DNA from 4 places in the Bradyrhizobium sp. Mp27 genome. Region 1 is predicted to be linked to each of the others. Evidence: predicted binding sites of a transcription regulator. Region 1 holds the regulator's gene; each other region holds the start of a gene.
The links. The regulator LexA, encoded in region 1, represses DNA repair genes until DNA is damaged. The targets are predictions, from matches to a motif close to TGTTCNNNNTGTGTTCNG.
Positions count from the first base shown of each region.

Region 2: a site for LexA is predicted at 1,187-1,204, ahead of QJT78_RS32170 (single-stranded DNA-binding protein). Genes of this name have one in related genera too.
Region 3: a site for LexA is predicted at 2,207-2,224, ahead of uvrA (excinuclease ABC subunit UvrA). Genes of this name have one in related genera too.
Region 4: a site for LexA is predicted at 1,759-1,776, ahead of def (peptide deformylase). Genes of this name have one in related genera too.

Region 1 covers NZ_JASAUS010000033.1:58,723-62,246, reverse strand. The annotation lists gene QJT78_RS18840 (hypothetical protein) at 1-192, shown strand, start outside; gene QJT78_RS18835 (hypothetical protein) at 170-604, opposite strand; gene QJT78_RS18830 (hypothetical protein) at 797-1,012, opposite strand; gene lexA (transcriptional repressor LexA) at 1,220-1,921, opposite strand; gene glp (gephyrin-like molybdotransferase Glp) at 2,098-3,309, opposite strand.
Region 2 covers NZ_JASAUS010000085.1:10,529-14,052, forward strand. The annotation lists gene QJT78_RS32165 (outer membrane beta-barrel protein) at 147-908, opposite strand; gene QJT78_RS32170 (single-stranded DNA-binding protein) at 1,358-1,855, shown strand; gene QJT78_RS32175 (DUF2306 domain-containing protein) at 2,009-2,446, shown strand; gene gyrA (DNA gyrase subunit A) at 2,615-3,524, shown strand, end outside.
Region 3 covers NZ_JASAUS010000085.1:5,458-8,981, forward strand. The annotation lists gene uvrA (excinuclease ABC subunit UvrA) at 1-2,110, opposite strand, end outside; gene QJT78_RS32150 (outer membrane beta-barrel protein) at 2,415-3,170, opposite strand; gene QJT78_RS32155 (outer membrane beta-barrel protein) at 3,316-3,524, opposite strand, start outside.
Region 4 covers NZ_JASAUS010000016.1:69,069-72,592, reverse strand. The annotation lists gene QJT78_RS12280 (MFS transporter) at 1-387, opposite strand, end outside; partial or broken gene rmuC (DNA recombination protein RmuC) at 529-1,727, opposite strand; gene def (peptide deformylase) at 1,899-2,423, shown strand; gene fmt (methionyl-tRNA formyltransferase) at 2,629-3,524, shown strand, end outside.

The DNA.
Region 1 (3,524 bases):
GGACGTTCAAAATTCAGGCAGGGCAGCGCAAACTTCGTGCGGTGGGAGGCGCAACGGCGTGGTCCGCCCGATGGCGTTTCGCGGGGCACGAACACCACCATCTCGCCGGCCTCGGCCGGCGATGGCGATTTTCAATCCTGGCCCGACCTGCCGGTCGGAAATGGCGATGTCAGCCGATCGGCAGGCGGGTGATGGTCGGCCGGCTGTCGGTGATGATCTGCGGCTTGTGCTCGCGCTCGCCGAGCGGCTGAGTCACCGGTAGTTGCAGCACGGTCGCGCGCTGGCCTTCGACCAGCTGCGTCACCAGCACGGATTTGCCGTCGGGGAATTCGATCGCATCATGATGGCGATCGGGAATGTGCGGATCGATCTTGCCGAACTTGCCGACGCGCGAATTGACGGTGCGCGTCCAGATCCAGCGATTGTCGTAGCGGACGTTGTCGGCGAAGGCGAGCTCCGTTCCCGGGAGCAGGCAGACCGCGACGGTCGGATCGGCTGCGGAGGCAAAGCCGCGCGTCGAGGTGCCGCGGAAGGTTGTCGTGACGATCGTCTCGCCGACTTCGGCGGGACGCGACGCGACGGCATGCAGGCTGTAGTCACACATCGGGTGCTCCTCATGCAGGGATAGCGACCCACGTCTCTTAATCGAGGCGCAGGCCTCTATCAGAGTGGAAATAGGAAAGGTTCTGCCCGGTTGTAGGCAAATCTACGGCTCGCCGCCGCAGGCCGCAATCACATTAACTTTCCCGAAACCGCCAGGAACAAAGGCCGCCCCTTTGCATTCTGCAGGCGCGTGTCAGCGCCCCGCAGGCGCCGACCAGCCGGAATATTGCCAAGCCGGCCGCGACGGTCGGTCGACGGCGTCGCGGGCCTTGCGGACTTGCTCGCTTACGGCGGTGTCCTTGCGGACATGGGGCCGGGATTGCGCGGCCAAGGCTTGCGCGGCCAAGGCTTGCGACGCTGATGCTGCGATCAGCGCCACAGCAACTGTGCTCAGAACGATCCGGCGCATGACTTCTCCTCGAACCTGAAGGCCGCGAAGCAGGGCTGCTTCGTGCGGCGTGCCGAGGATTTACCGCTGGAGGAGGGGCCGGATAATCTGCGCGAAACCAGAAAGACTATCCAGCGGAAGCGGACAATCGTCCGCTCCAATCTCGGATCGGCGATGCCGATCGAAAGCGCGCGGGGCGCGAAATGACGGATACCGGCACGTCCGGTATCAGTACTTCCGGTACAGCCCGATCAGCTTGCCCTGGATCTTCACCCGGTTGGGCGGCAGGATGCGGACCTCATAGGCCGCATTGGCGGGCTCGAGCGCGATCGAGGCGCCGCGGCGGCGGAAGCGCTTCAGGGTTGCTTCCTCGTCGTCGATCAGCGCCACCACGATATCGCCGGTATCGGCGCTCTCGTTGCGCTGGATCAGCGCCATGTCGCCGTCGAGAATGCCGGCCTCGACCATGGAATCGCCGCGCACTTCGAGCGCGTAATGTTCGCCCGAGCCGAGCATGTCAGGCGGTACGCTGATGGTGTGGCTGCGGGTCTGCAAGGCCTCGATCGGCGTACCGGCCGCGATGCGGCCCATCACGGGGACCGCGACGGGGCGCTCGCCCTCGTCCGCCGGCGGGCTCGAAGTCGTGCGGACCTTGCCGAGATTGCCTTCGATGACGCTCGGCGTGAAGCCACGGCGGCTGCCGGCAGCGGCCTGAAGCTCGGGCAGCTTGATCACCTCGATGGCGCGGGCCCGGTTGGGCAGGCGCCGGATGAAGCCGCGCTCCTCGAGCGCAGTGATCAGGCGATGGATGCCCGATTTCGACCGCAGGTCGAGCGCGTCCTTCATCTCATCGAAGGAGGGCGGCACGCCGCTTTCCTTCAGCCGTTCGCTGATGAACCGCAGGAGCTCGTATTGTTTGCGCGTTAACATCTCGACCAAAATCCCCCGGTTGATGTCGTTCGATTCCGAGACGCTGAATTCAGCAGTAAGCCGCTACATTCTCGAAACAAATCATGAACGGACACTATATGTTCGATACATGTTCCGCAACTGCTTAATTTACCGTGAACGCGACAAAGTTCGCGGAACGCACGCGAACGAAGCGCTCAGACGGGCAGCCGCAAGACCTCGCAAGGCGTGCCGGCTTCAGCCTTCGGCGCGAATGGCGCGCGCACGAGAAGTGCCTGTGCCGCAGCGAGATTCGCAAGCAGCGAGGAATCCTGGTGATTGACCGGAAGGGCGAGGAGCGTGCCGTCGTCGCGCAGCTCGAGGCGCGCGCGCAGATAATCCTCGCGCTGGTCGTTGGCGCCGACATCGCGGCCGAGCACCGCGCGTTCGCGGCGGTGATGAATCATCGAACGGCCCGAAAGCGCGCGAATCAACGGCACCATGAACAGGAAGCCGCAAACGTAGGATGACACGGGATTGCCAGGCAGGCCGATCACGCGCATCGCGCCGAGCCGCCCGTTCATCATGGGCTTGCCTGGCCGCATCGCGATCTTCCAGAACGCCATCGAGATACCTTCGTCCCTCAGCGCCTGCTGGACCAGATCGTGGTCGCCGACAGAGGCGCCGCCGGTCGTGATCAGGATGTCGGCGCCACTCTCCCGCGCGCGGCCGATGCCGGCCGTGGTGGCCTCAAGCGTATCGGCGGCAACGCCGAGGTCGATGGTATCGGCGCCCTCGCTGCGGGCGAGCGCGTGCAGGGCGTAGCCGTTGGAATAGACGATCTGGCCGGGACCGGGCGTGGTGCCCGGCATCACCAACTCGTCGCCGGTCGCGAGGATCGCGACCTTCGGGCGTCGCCGGACTGGCAGTTGCGGGTAATTCATGCCGGCGGCGAGCGCGAGGTCGCGCTCGGAGAGCCGGGCTCCCTTGCGCAGCAGCACGTCGCCTTCCGAGAAGTCGACGCCGGCGGGGCGGATGTGCCGCCCCGTTACGGCGGCTTCCTTGATGGTGATGCGCTTGCTGTCCGCGATCGTGTCCTCCTGGATCACGACCGCATCAGCGCCATCGGGAACGACACCGCCGGTGAAGATACGCACGGCCTCGCCGGCGCCGACCGATCCCGCAAACGGGCGGCCCGCCGCGACCTCGCCGATCAGGGTGAGCTGGGAGTTGATCTTCGCCGCATCGACCGCGCGCACCGCATAGCCGTCCATTGCCGACATCGCCTGCGGCGGCTGCGTGCGCCGCGCGGCGACGTCGCGCGCGAGCACGCGGTGGAAGGCTGCGTCGAGCGCGATCATCTCTTCAGGCAGCGGCTCTGCGCCCGCCAGCACCGCGGCGAGCGCGTCGGAAACCGGCATCAGGGCCACGGGTGAAAACTCCTGCTGGGCCCGTTCGGGCAAATCGGCGGCGAGAGTTCTAGCCGAGTGCAGGCGCAGAGGCAAAACAGTGGCCGCGCAGGATGATTTATCCTGCGTCATCCGCTCTGCGATGAAGGGGGCGCATCACGTCCGCCGCGGCATGATCCAGAAGGCGAGACAGACCGGTACGAGGATGGCCATGGCGAGGACGAGAAAGACGAGAG
Region 2 (3,524 bases), on a different contig from region 1:
GCTTACACCAGCAAAGCCGCAAGTTGTGTCTCCCAAAAGCCACAATAATCGCAAAACGTAACGGTGGCTGACCTATAATTCCGGTTGCCCACGCAAAAAGGCCGGCGCAGGCCGGCCTTTGATTTCCAAGCGATCTCAGAGGGATATCAGTATCTTGCGATCATGGGGCCGCCCCAGCGGTAGTTCACGCGGACGAGGCCGATATCGACATCCTGGCTGATGCGATCGGAGCGAGTGGCGACGCCGAGCGGGGCGAAATTGCCGGATCCGGTGAAGCCGATGGTGCGGTTGCCGAGGAAGATGTGGTCGTACTCGAAGCCCACGGTCCAGTTCGGGGCGAATCCGAACTCGACGCCCGCACCCACGGTGCCGCCCCAACGGGTCTCGTTGGCCCGGTCGAACTCGAGGCCGCTGGCGACGTCGAAGCTGCGGTAGCGATCGCCGACGACGGCGCCGCCGCCCTTCACGTAGACCAGGACGTTGTTCCAGGCGTAACCGACCTGACCGGTAATCAGGCCGAAGGCGTTGATCTTCGAACGATCGCGCAGGCCGCTGATCGCACTGATATTGTCACCCGAGAAATCGGCCCAGTTGCCCTGGCCTTCGAAGCCGAACACCCAGTTGGCTGACTGCCAGCGGTAGCCGACCTGGCCGCCGACCGTGCCGCCGGTCGCGTTGTGGCAGCCTTCGCCTACGAGAACGCCACCGCCGATATCGACGTCCCAGCACTTGTGGCTGGTGCCGCCGCCGCCGTTGATACCGATGTAGAAGCCGCTCCAGTCGTAGATGGTCGCGATCATCGGTGCCGGAGCCTTGGTGTAGGGACGCGCAGCGAGATCTGCCGCGCTTGCGGGAGCCGACAGCCCCAACGCGATTGCACCAATAGTACCAATCAAAATCTTATTCATTGCAGTCCCCCCAGTTTCTGACCGCTTTTCGAAGTCCCCGAAGCGGCTGATCAGGCGCGACGCCTATAAGAATCTAATTCCGCGGCAAGCGTAGCTTAGGCGGGAGGCGGAGTCCGTCTCCGGAATGCAACAGTCGGGCGGCATCTGAACTGCTTCTAACTTGATGAATGTTAAGCTGTTTCGCCGTCCTCAGGAATTCGGGGAAATTCCATTTGGCGCAGGCCGTCTTGGTGCAGCGCGGTGCCGTCTTGCCAACGCAACAAGGTGAGGGGAGTCATAAGAACAAATCTGGAACGAACCGGCCAGGGGTGCTATATGTGGGGATAAGTGGAGGGGTGACGGGTCGATCCGTCCGCGCAAGCGTATAGGGTCGCGTCAACAGGTTGCAGAGGACGCGGGCGCGTCCCGGGCCTTCTAAAATTCAGTGGCATTCGGAGTGGAGAGCGGCGATGGCGGGAAGCGTCAACAAGGTTATTCTGGTTGGAAATCTCGGCAAGGATCCCGAAATCCGCCGCACCCAGGACGGGCGGCCGATCGCGAATTTGAGCATCGCCACCTCGGAGACCTGGCGCGACAAGAACAGCGGCGAGCGCAAGGAAAAGACCGAGTGGCATCGCGTCGTGATCTTCAATGAAGGGCTCTGCAAGGTCGCCGAGCAGTACCTGAAGAAGGGCGCGAAGGTTTACATCGAGGGCGCGCTCCAGACCCGCAAATGGACCGACCAGAGCGGCGCCGAGAAGTACTCCACCGAGGTCGTACTCCAGGGCTTCAACTCGACCCTGACGATGCTCGACGGCCGCGGCGGCGGTGGAGGCGGCAGCTTCGGCGACGAGCCAGGCGGCGATTTCGGCTCTTCCGGTCCCGTCAGCAGCGCGCCGCGCCGTGCCGTTGCCGCCGGCGGCGGCGGTGGCCGCAACAGCGACATGGACGACGATATCCCGTTCTGAGGCGGGCGGGGGCGCTTCGCCTCTGATGTCACCTTGCTCGCGTAGAGCGACAGGACTCCTTACCAATTGGCGGGCAAAGCTCGGTTTTTCCCGGCTTGCCTCATGTGCTGCCTCAAGCCTTTGACGAGGTGTGATGTGAATGGTATTAACTTGATGTTAATCCTGTTCACATGGGTCGGCCGGAGGCCCTGCACGAGCGTTGCGCCGCTGCTTGAGGCTGCTCCAGCGATCCCGCTGCACGCCTTTGCCGCCATGGCCGCCTTCGTGCTCGGCCTCGTTCAGTTTGCCGCCCCCAAGGGCACGCTGCCGCACCGGACGATCGGCTGGATCTGGGTGGGGCTCATGGCGGTCGTGGCGGCATCGTCGTTCTGGATCCACCAGATCCGCCTGGTCGGGCCGTTCAGCCCGATCCATCTCCTATCGATCTTCACGCTGGTGATGCTACCGCTCGCGGTGTGGCGGGCGCACATCCATCGGGTCTCCGATCACCGGCGCATCATGATCATGACGTTCGTCGGCGCGCTCGTCATTGCCGGGCTGTTCACGCTCATGCCTGGACGGATCATGCACCGGGTGATTTTCGGAGCCTAGGACGTGGTTCCCGGCGGCTCATTCCGGCTTCCCTCGAGGCAGTGGTGCTGAGCTCGTAAGTCTCTGGAAAAACAGTCGGAAAAACCGCTTCCCCAGACCTCGCAAGGGTGGTTATCAGGGGGGCGATGCGCTATATGATTCCCAGATAAAATCTCACCGGATTTCCCCTTGGCTGACGACGACAACAAGCCCGGCGACCAGCCGGCGCAACCCTCGGACATTCGTCCCGTTTCCATCTACGAGGAGATGAAGAAGTCCTACCTCGATTACGCGATGAGCGTGATCGTGGCGCGTGCGCTGCCCGATGCGCGCGACGGGTTGAAGCCGGTTCATCGTCGCATCCTCTACTCGATGAACGAGCAGGGGCACACGCCCGACAAGAAGTACGTCAAGTCGGCGCGCGTGGTCGGTGACGTGATCGGTAAATATCATCCGCATGGCGACCAGTCGATCTACGACGCCATGGTCCGGATGGCGCAGGACTTCTCGATGCGCGTGCCGCTCATCGACGGCCAGGGCAATTTCGGCTCGGTCGACGGTGATCCCCCGGCGGCCTATCGGTACACCGAAGCGCGACTGACGAAGGCGGCGTTGGCCCTGCTGGCCGACATCGACAAGGACACCGTCGACTTCCAGCCGAACTACGACAACAACGAAACCGAGCCGTCGGTCCTGCCGGCCAAGTTCCCGAACCTCCTGGTCAACGGGGCGGGCGGCATCGCGGTCGGCATGGCGACCAACATCCCGCCGCACAATCTCGGCGAGGTCATCGATGCCTGCGTCGCGTTGATCGATAACCCTGCGCTCACCATCGACGAACTCATCAACATCGTTCCGGGACCGGATTTCCCGACCGGTGGCGTCATTCTCGGACGCGCGGGCATCCGCGCCGCCTACCACCTCGGCCGCGGCTCGATCGTCATGCGCGGCAAGGTCGCGATCGAGACCATCCGCAAGGAGCGCGAGGCGATCATCATCACCGAGATTCCCTACCAGGTGAACAAGGCGACGATGGTCGAGCGCATCGCCGAGCTGGTCAAGGAAAAGAAGATCGAGGGCATCGGCGACCTGCGCGATG
Region 3 (3,524 bases), on a different contig from region 1:
CGCTGGCGTTGTTCAGCTTGCGGGCGATGGCCTTGTAGAGCGTGTCGATCAGCAGCGTCGACTTGCCGCCGCCGGAGACGCCGGTGACGGCCGTGAACAGGCCGAGCGGAATTTCGGCGGTGACGTTCTTGAGATTGTTGCCGCGCGCGTTGACCACCTTGATGGTGCGGCGATGGTTCGGCGGGCGCCGCTCCGGCACCTCGACCTCGAGCTCGCCGGTGAGATATTTGCCGGTGAGCGATTTCGGGTTGCGCATGATCTCGGCGGGCGTGCCTTCGGCGACGATGTTGCCGCCATGCATGCCGGCGCCGGGGCCGATGTCGAGGACGTAATCGGCAAGCAGGATCGCGTCCTCGTCATGCTCGACGACGATCACGGTGTTGCCGAGGTCGCGCAGGCGCTTGAGGGTGTCGAGCAGGCGCGCATTGTCGCGCTGGTGCAGGCCGATCGAGGGCTCGTCCAGCACGTAGAGCACGCCCGTCAGCCCCGAGCCGATCTGCGAGGCGAGGCGGATGCGCTGGCTCTCGCCGCCCGACAGCGTGCCGGAGGAGCGGGATAGGGTGAGGTAGTTGAGGCCGACGTCGAGCAGGAAGGTGAGGCGCTCGCGGATCTCCTTGAGGATGCGGCCTGCGATCTCGTTCTGCTGCGTGTTCAGCGCTTCGGGCACGGTCTCGAACCATTCGCCGGCCTTCCTGACCGACAGCTCCGAGATCTCGCCGATATGCTTGCCGCCGATCTTGACGCAGAGCGCCTCGGGCTTCAGCCGGAAACCCTTGCAGCCTTCGCAGGGGACGTCGTGGAAATATTTTGCGAGCTCCTCGCGCGCCCACTCGCTCTCGGTCTCGCGATAGCGGCGGTTGATGTTGGTGATGACGCCCTCGAACGGCTTCTTGGTGTCGTAGGAGCGGACGCCGTCCTCGTAGGAGAACTTGATTTCATCCTCGCCCGAGCCAAGGAGGATCGCGTTCTGCGTCTTCTTCGGCAGATCCTTCCATTTGGTGGTCACGGTGAACTTGTAGTGCTTGCCGAGCGCCGTCAGCGTCTGAATATAGTAAGGCGACGACGACTTGGCCCAGGGCGCGATCGCGCCCTTGCCGATGGCGAGCTCCTTGTCGGGGATGACGAGGTCTTCGTCGACATGCTGCTCGACGCCGAGGCCGCCGCAGGCCGGGCAGGCGCCGTAGGGATTGTTGAACGAGAACAGGCGCGGCTCGATCTCCGGAATCGTGAAGCCGGAGACGGGGCAAGCGAATTTTTCCGAGAACAGGATGCGCTCGGGCCCGCTCTTGTCGTGAATTTTTGCGGTCTTCTTCTTCTCCTCGACGGGCGCCGCCGCTGCAGGCGCATCGGCGAACTCGACGACGGCGAGCCCCTCCGCGAGCTTCAGCGCGGTCTCGAAGCTTTCGGCGAGGCGCTGGCCGATGTCGGCGCGCACCACGATGCGGTCGACCACGACGTCGATGTCGTGCGGAAATTTCTTGTCGAGCGTCGGCGCCTCCGCGAGCTCATGGAAGGTGCCGTCGATCTTGACGCGCTGAAAGCCCTTCTTGAGCCATTCGGCGAGCTCCTTGCGGTACTCGCCCTTGCGGCCGCGCACGACGGGGGCGAGCAGATAGAGGCGGGTGCCCTCGGGCAGCGCCAGCACGCGGTCGACCATCTGCGAGACGGTCTGGCTTTCGATCGGCAACCCAGTGGCGGGCGAGTAGGGCACGCCGACGCGCGCCCAGAGCAGGCGCATGTAGTCGTAGATCTCGGTGACGGTGCCGACGGTCGAGCGCGGGTTCTTCGACGTCGTCTTCTGCTCGATCGAGATCGCCGGCGACAGGCCGTCGATCTGGTCGACGTCAGGCTTCTGCATCATCTCCAGGAACTGGCGCGCATAGGCCGACAGCGATTCGACGTAGCGGCGCTGGCCCTCCGCATAGATGGTGTCGAAGGCGAGCGAGGATTTGCCGGAGCCTGACAGCCCCGTGAACACCACCAGCTTGTCGCGGGGGATCTCGACGTCGACATTCTTGAGGTTGTGCTCGCGCGCGCCACGGATCGTAATTGTGCGCAGGCTGGATCCCGCGTTCTGCTGTTGGCGCTTCGCCTTGATCACTTCATCCATCCGAGTTGCCCTCAAGGAATCCCAAAGGTGCGCGATCGCGCCAACAAAAAAGGCGCGCGTCGCCCGGAACCGGGATCGGCGCCGATGGGTATGGCAGCGAACGTAGGAAGAACGGGAGCGGATTTCCAGTGGCGTGTGCGAATCGTCAACGGATTGTTGGCGGGCTGGCGGCATCTGGCAGGAGCGGGGCGCCCGGAACATGCGAAGGGCCGGCGCGAGGCCAGCCCTTCGTTCGCATTTGAATGCGGATTTGGGGCAATCCGCACATGATCAGGACTTGGAGGTTCCTGAGGGAAGCTTTGTCTCAGTATTTGGCGACGACCGGGCCGCCCCAGCGGTAATTGATGCGGATCAGGCCCATGTCGATATCCTGGCCGATCCGGTCGGTGCGCGGGGCGAAGCCGCCGACGAGCGTTGCGAAGTCGGCGCTATGATGGCCGAGGAAGACATGGTTGTACTCGCCGCCGACCGACCAGTTCTCGGCAAAGCCCCATTCCACGCCGATGCCGATGGTGTAGCCCCAGCGGGTCTGGTTGACGCTGTTGAACACCGCGGCCGGGACGCCGGGGACGAAGGTGTCGTACTTGTCGTGCGCCACCGCGGCGCCAGCCTTGCCATAGAAGAGCAGGTTGTTGACGGCGTAGCCCATCTGGCCAGTGAACAGGCCGAAGCTGTCGATCTTGGTCTGGTTGGTGAACAGCGGCAGCGCCACGCTGACATTGCTGCCCTTGAAGTCGGCCCAGTTGCCTTGGCCCTCGATGCCGAACACCCAGCGCGATTTCTGCCAGCGATAGCCGAGTTGTCCGCCGATCGTGCCACCGCCCGCATTGTGACAGCCTTCGCCAACGGCCGGATCGACAGCGATGCCGAGCGCGCGTGTCACGCCCCAGCAGGCATGGGCCAAGCCGCCGCCGCCGTTGATGCCGGCATAGATGCCGCTCCAGTCGTAGACGGGAACGGCGGCCGCAGGCGCCTTGTAAATCGGTAGATCGGCGGCGGTAGCCGGCGCGACCGCGCCGAGTGCGAACAGGCTGACCGCAGCCAGCATCCACGTCTTCATGTCACGTCCCCAACTCGCCAAAGCCATTCGCGGACGCCTTGCGCGCGCCTCACGACTCCAAGACGGTTGGGTGCACCCTCGCGCGAAAACAAAAAGGCCGGCGCAAGGCCGGCCTTTCGTAACGCGATGGCGTCGGAGGTGACGCTTAGTACTTCGCCACGACCGGGCCGCCGAACGTATAGTTCACGCGAACGGTGGCCATGTCGACGTCCTGCTTGATGCTGTCGGTGCGGAAGAAGAAGCCCGCGACTGTGAGGTCATTGCTCCGTCGGCCCATGAACAGGTGGTTGTACTCGACGCCAACTGACCAATTCGGTGCGAACCCGAATTCGATACCGGTGCCGACCGCGCCAC
Region 4 (3,524 bases), on a different contig from region 1:
GAACGGCGAGCGCGCGGGATCGGTGAGCGCCAGCAGCAGGATCGCGATGATCAGCAATAGCTGCGAGAACAGCAGCCAGCCGCGCCGCCGTCCGAACGCGCGCGTGAACAGCGGCACATGCAGCGCATCCACCAGCGGCGCCCACAGGAATTTCAGCGTGTAGGGCGTGCCGACCAGCGCAAACAGCCCGATGGTCTTGAGATCGACCCCGGCCTCGCGCATCCACACCAGCAGCGTCGAGCCCGACAGCGCCAGCGGCAGCCCGGACGAGAAGCCGAGGAACAGCACGATCAGCACCCGCGGTTGCAGGTACACAGCCAGGCCGTCGCGCCAGGAGGTAGGGGCCGTGTCGGGGCTGGCAGGGGAGGTCGCGTCGGGTGCGGTCATGGGGAGGTGTTAGCAGATTCTGGGGGCGCTGCCTCTGCCACAAAACTCGTCATGCCCGGGCTCGTCCCGGGCATCCACGTTCTTAGTATCGCTGAAGAGATCGTGGATGGCCGAGACGAGCCCGGCCATGACGAAACGGCGTCACTCCCCCGCCTGGAGCTTCCTCGGGAACAGCTCGCCCGCACCCGTTGCCACCAGATGCGGTCCCTCCGGCGCATCGGTCTTGCTGAAATCGAGCTCCTCGATCCGCCCTGCGCGTTTCTCGATCTTGTCGGCGGAGATCAGCACCTGCCGGACGTCCTCGTTCGCGTCGGCAAAATGCTTCTGCAATTTCAGCACGCGGTCGCGCAGGCGGCCGAGATCGTCGCCGAGCTTGATCACTTCGGTACGGATCTGGTCGGCGGCGTCGCGCATGCGCGCGTCCTTCATGATCTGCTGCATCACCTGGATCGCAAGCATCAGCAGCGAAGGCGATACCAGCACGACGCGGGCGCGATAGGCCTTCTGGATCACGTCGTCGAAACCGTCATGGATCTCGGCATAGACCGATTCCGACGGCACGAACATCAGCGCCATCTCCTGGGTCTCGCCGGTGACGAGGTATTTGTCGGCGATGTCGCTGACATGCTTCATCACGTCGCCGCGCAGCCGCTGCGTGGCGATGCGCTTCTCCTCGTCGGTGCGGGCGTCGTGCAGCGCGGTCATCGCCTCCAGCGGAAATTTTGCGTCGATGCAGAGCGGCCGCTGGTCGGGCAGGAACACCACGCAGTCCGGCCGCTTTCCGGTCGAGAGCGTGAACTGGAACTCGTAGGCGCCCTTCGGCAGGCCGTCCTGTACGATCGCCTCCATCCGCGCCTGGCCGAAGGCGCCGCGCGACTGCTTGTTGGCGAGCACGTCGCGCAGGGTCGTCACCTGCGTGGTGAGGTCGGTGAGGTTCTTGTGCGCGTTATCGATGATGCCGAGCCGCTCGTGCAGCGCGCGCAGGCTCTCCATGGTGTTGCGGGTCGAGTGTTCCATCGACTGGCCGACCCGATGGGTCACCGAATCCAGCCGCTCGTTGACGGCGCGCCCATGTCGGCCTGGCGGCCGGCCAGCGCCTGGGTCATGGCGTCCGCTCGGCCGGCAGCCTCGCTCTGGGCGTGCAGCACCTGGCTGAGGCGCTCCTCGAGCTCGTCCGCGCGGATGGCATTGGCCATGGCGAGTTCCGCACCGCGCCGTCCCGAGCGCGCGATCACGACCGCAATCACCACCAGCAGGATGACGACGAGGGCGCCGAAGCCGATCAGCGCGTCGATGGTGCGGACCGGCCAGTCGCCAGCCAGGAAAATGATCTCGTTCATGGCGGCACTTGTAGCCGATTCGACACCTTCCGCGAACGAATAGCGAACATTTATGATTAACAGCCCCCTAATTTTTATGGTTAACGAAACCTGAAGTTTTATGGTTAGCGGAGGGTTAACGGAGTTCCTCGCCGCATTGACCGCATCCGGCATGCGGCTTAAATCGCGGCCATGGCCCTCAGAGAAATCATCATCCTGCCCGACAAGCAGCTGCGTCTGGTCTCCAAGCCGATCGAGAAGGTCACGACGGAGATCCGCAAGCTTGCCGACGACATGTTCGAGACCATGTACGACGCGCCCGGCATCGGCTTAGCTGCGATCCAGATCGCACAGCCGCTGCGGCTGATCACCATGGACCTCGCCAAGCCTGACCCGGACGGCGAGACAAAGCCGGAGCCACGTGTCTTCATCAACCCTGAAATTATCGCCTCCTCCGAGGATCTGTCGGTCTACGAGGAAGGCTGCCTCTCGATCCCCGAATATTACGAGGAGGTCGAAAGGCCTGCGAAGGTGCGCGTGCGCTTCACCGACCTCGACGGCAAGCTGCACGAGGAGGACGCCGAAGGCCTCTACGCCACCTGCATCCAGCACGAGATCGACCATCTCAACGGCGTGCTGTTCGTCGACTATCTGTCAAAACTCAAGCGTGACCGCGTGATGAAGAAGTTCGAGAAAGCCGCCAAGCGCGCGGAGTAAGTCATTTGTAAGCACTGGTACTGCCGCGAACTCCCATGCGCTCCCTCCCCCCTTGCGGGGGAGGGCGGGGGAGAGGGGAAGCCCAGGCGGAAGTCTAACCGGGGCGAAGAACTGGTCCGCGCTCATACCCAGAGAGCGCGTCGTGTGGCACCCCTCTCCCTAGCCCTCCCCCGCAAGGGGGGAGGGAACATACCGAGTCCTTGTCATGCCCCTCCGCCTCATCTTCATGGGCACGCCCGATTTCTCCGTGCCGACGCTGCTCGAGCTGGTGTCGCATGGCCACGAGATCGCGGCGGTCTATACGCGCGCGCCCAAGCCCGGCGGGCGGCGCGGTCTGCAATTTCAGCCGACCCCGGTCGAGGAAGCCGCGCGAAAGCTCGGCGTGCCCGTGCTGACGCCGAAGTCGCTGAAGACGCCCGAAACGCTCGACGAGTTTCGCGCCTTCGACGCCGATGCCGCCGTCGTCGTCGCCTACGGCATGATCCTGCCGCAGGCGATCCTCGATGCGCCGAAGCTCGGCTGTTACAATCTGCACGCTTCGCTGCTGCCGCGCTGGCGCGGCGCCGCGCCGATCAACCGCGCGATCATGGAAGGCGATGCCGAGAGCGGCGTCATGGTGATGAAGATGGATGTCGGCCTCGACACCGGCGACGTCGCCATGGCCGAGCGTCTTGCGATCACGGACAACATGACCGCGGTCGATCTGCATGACCGTCTCTCCCGGCTCGGTGCCGATCTGATGGTGCGCGCGATGGCCGCGCTCGCCCGCGGCGGGCTCCAGCTCAAGAAGCAGAGCGAGGATGGTGTCACCTACGCCGCCAAGATCGACAAGGCCGAGGCGCGGATCGACTGGTCCAGGCCCGCGCGCGCCGTGCTGCGCCACATCCACGGCCTGTCGCCGTTTCCTGGCGCCTGGGCCGAGCTCGAGAATGCGCGCGTGAAAATCCTGCGCTGCGAGTTGGCGAAGGGCTCCGGTGCACCCGGCGAGGTGCTCGACGACCAGCTCACGATTGCCTGCGGCGAGGGCGCGATCCGCATCCTCGAGCTCCAGCGCGAGGGCAAGGCGCGGATGCAGGCCACGGACTTTTTGCGCGGCGTGCC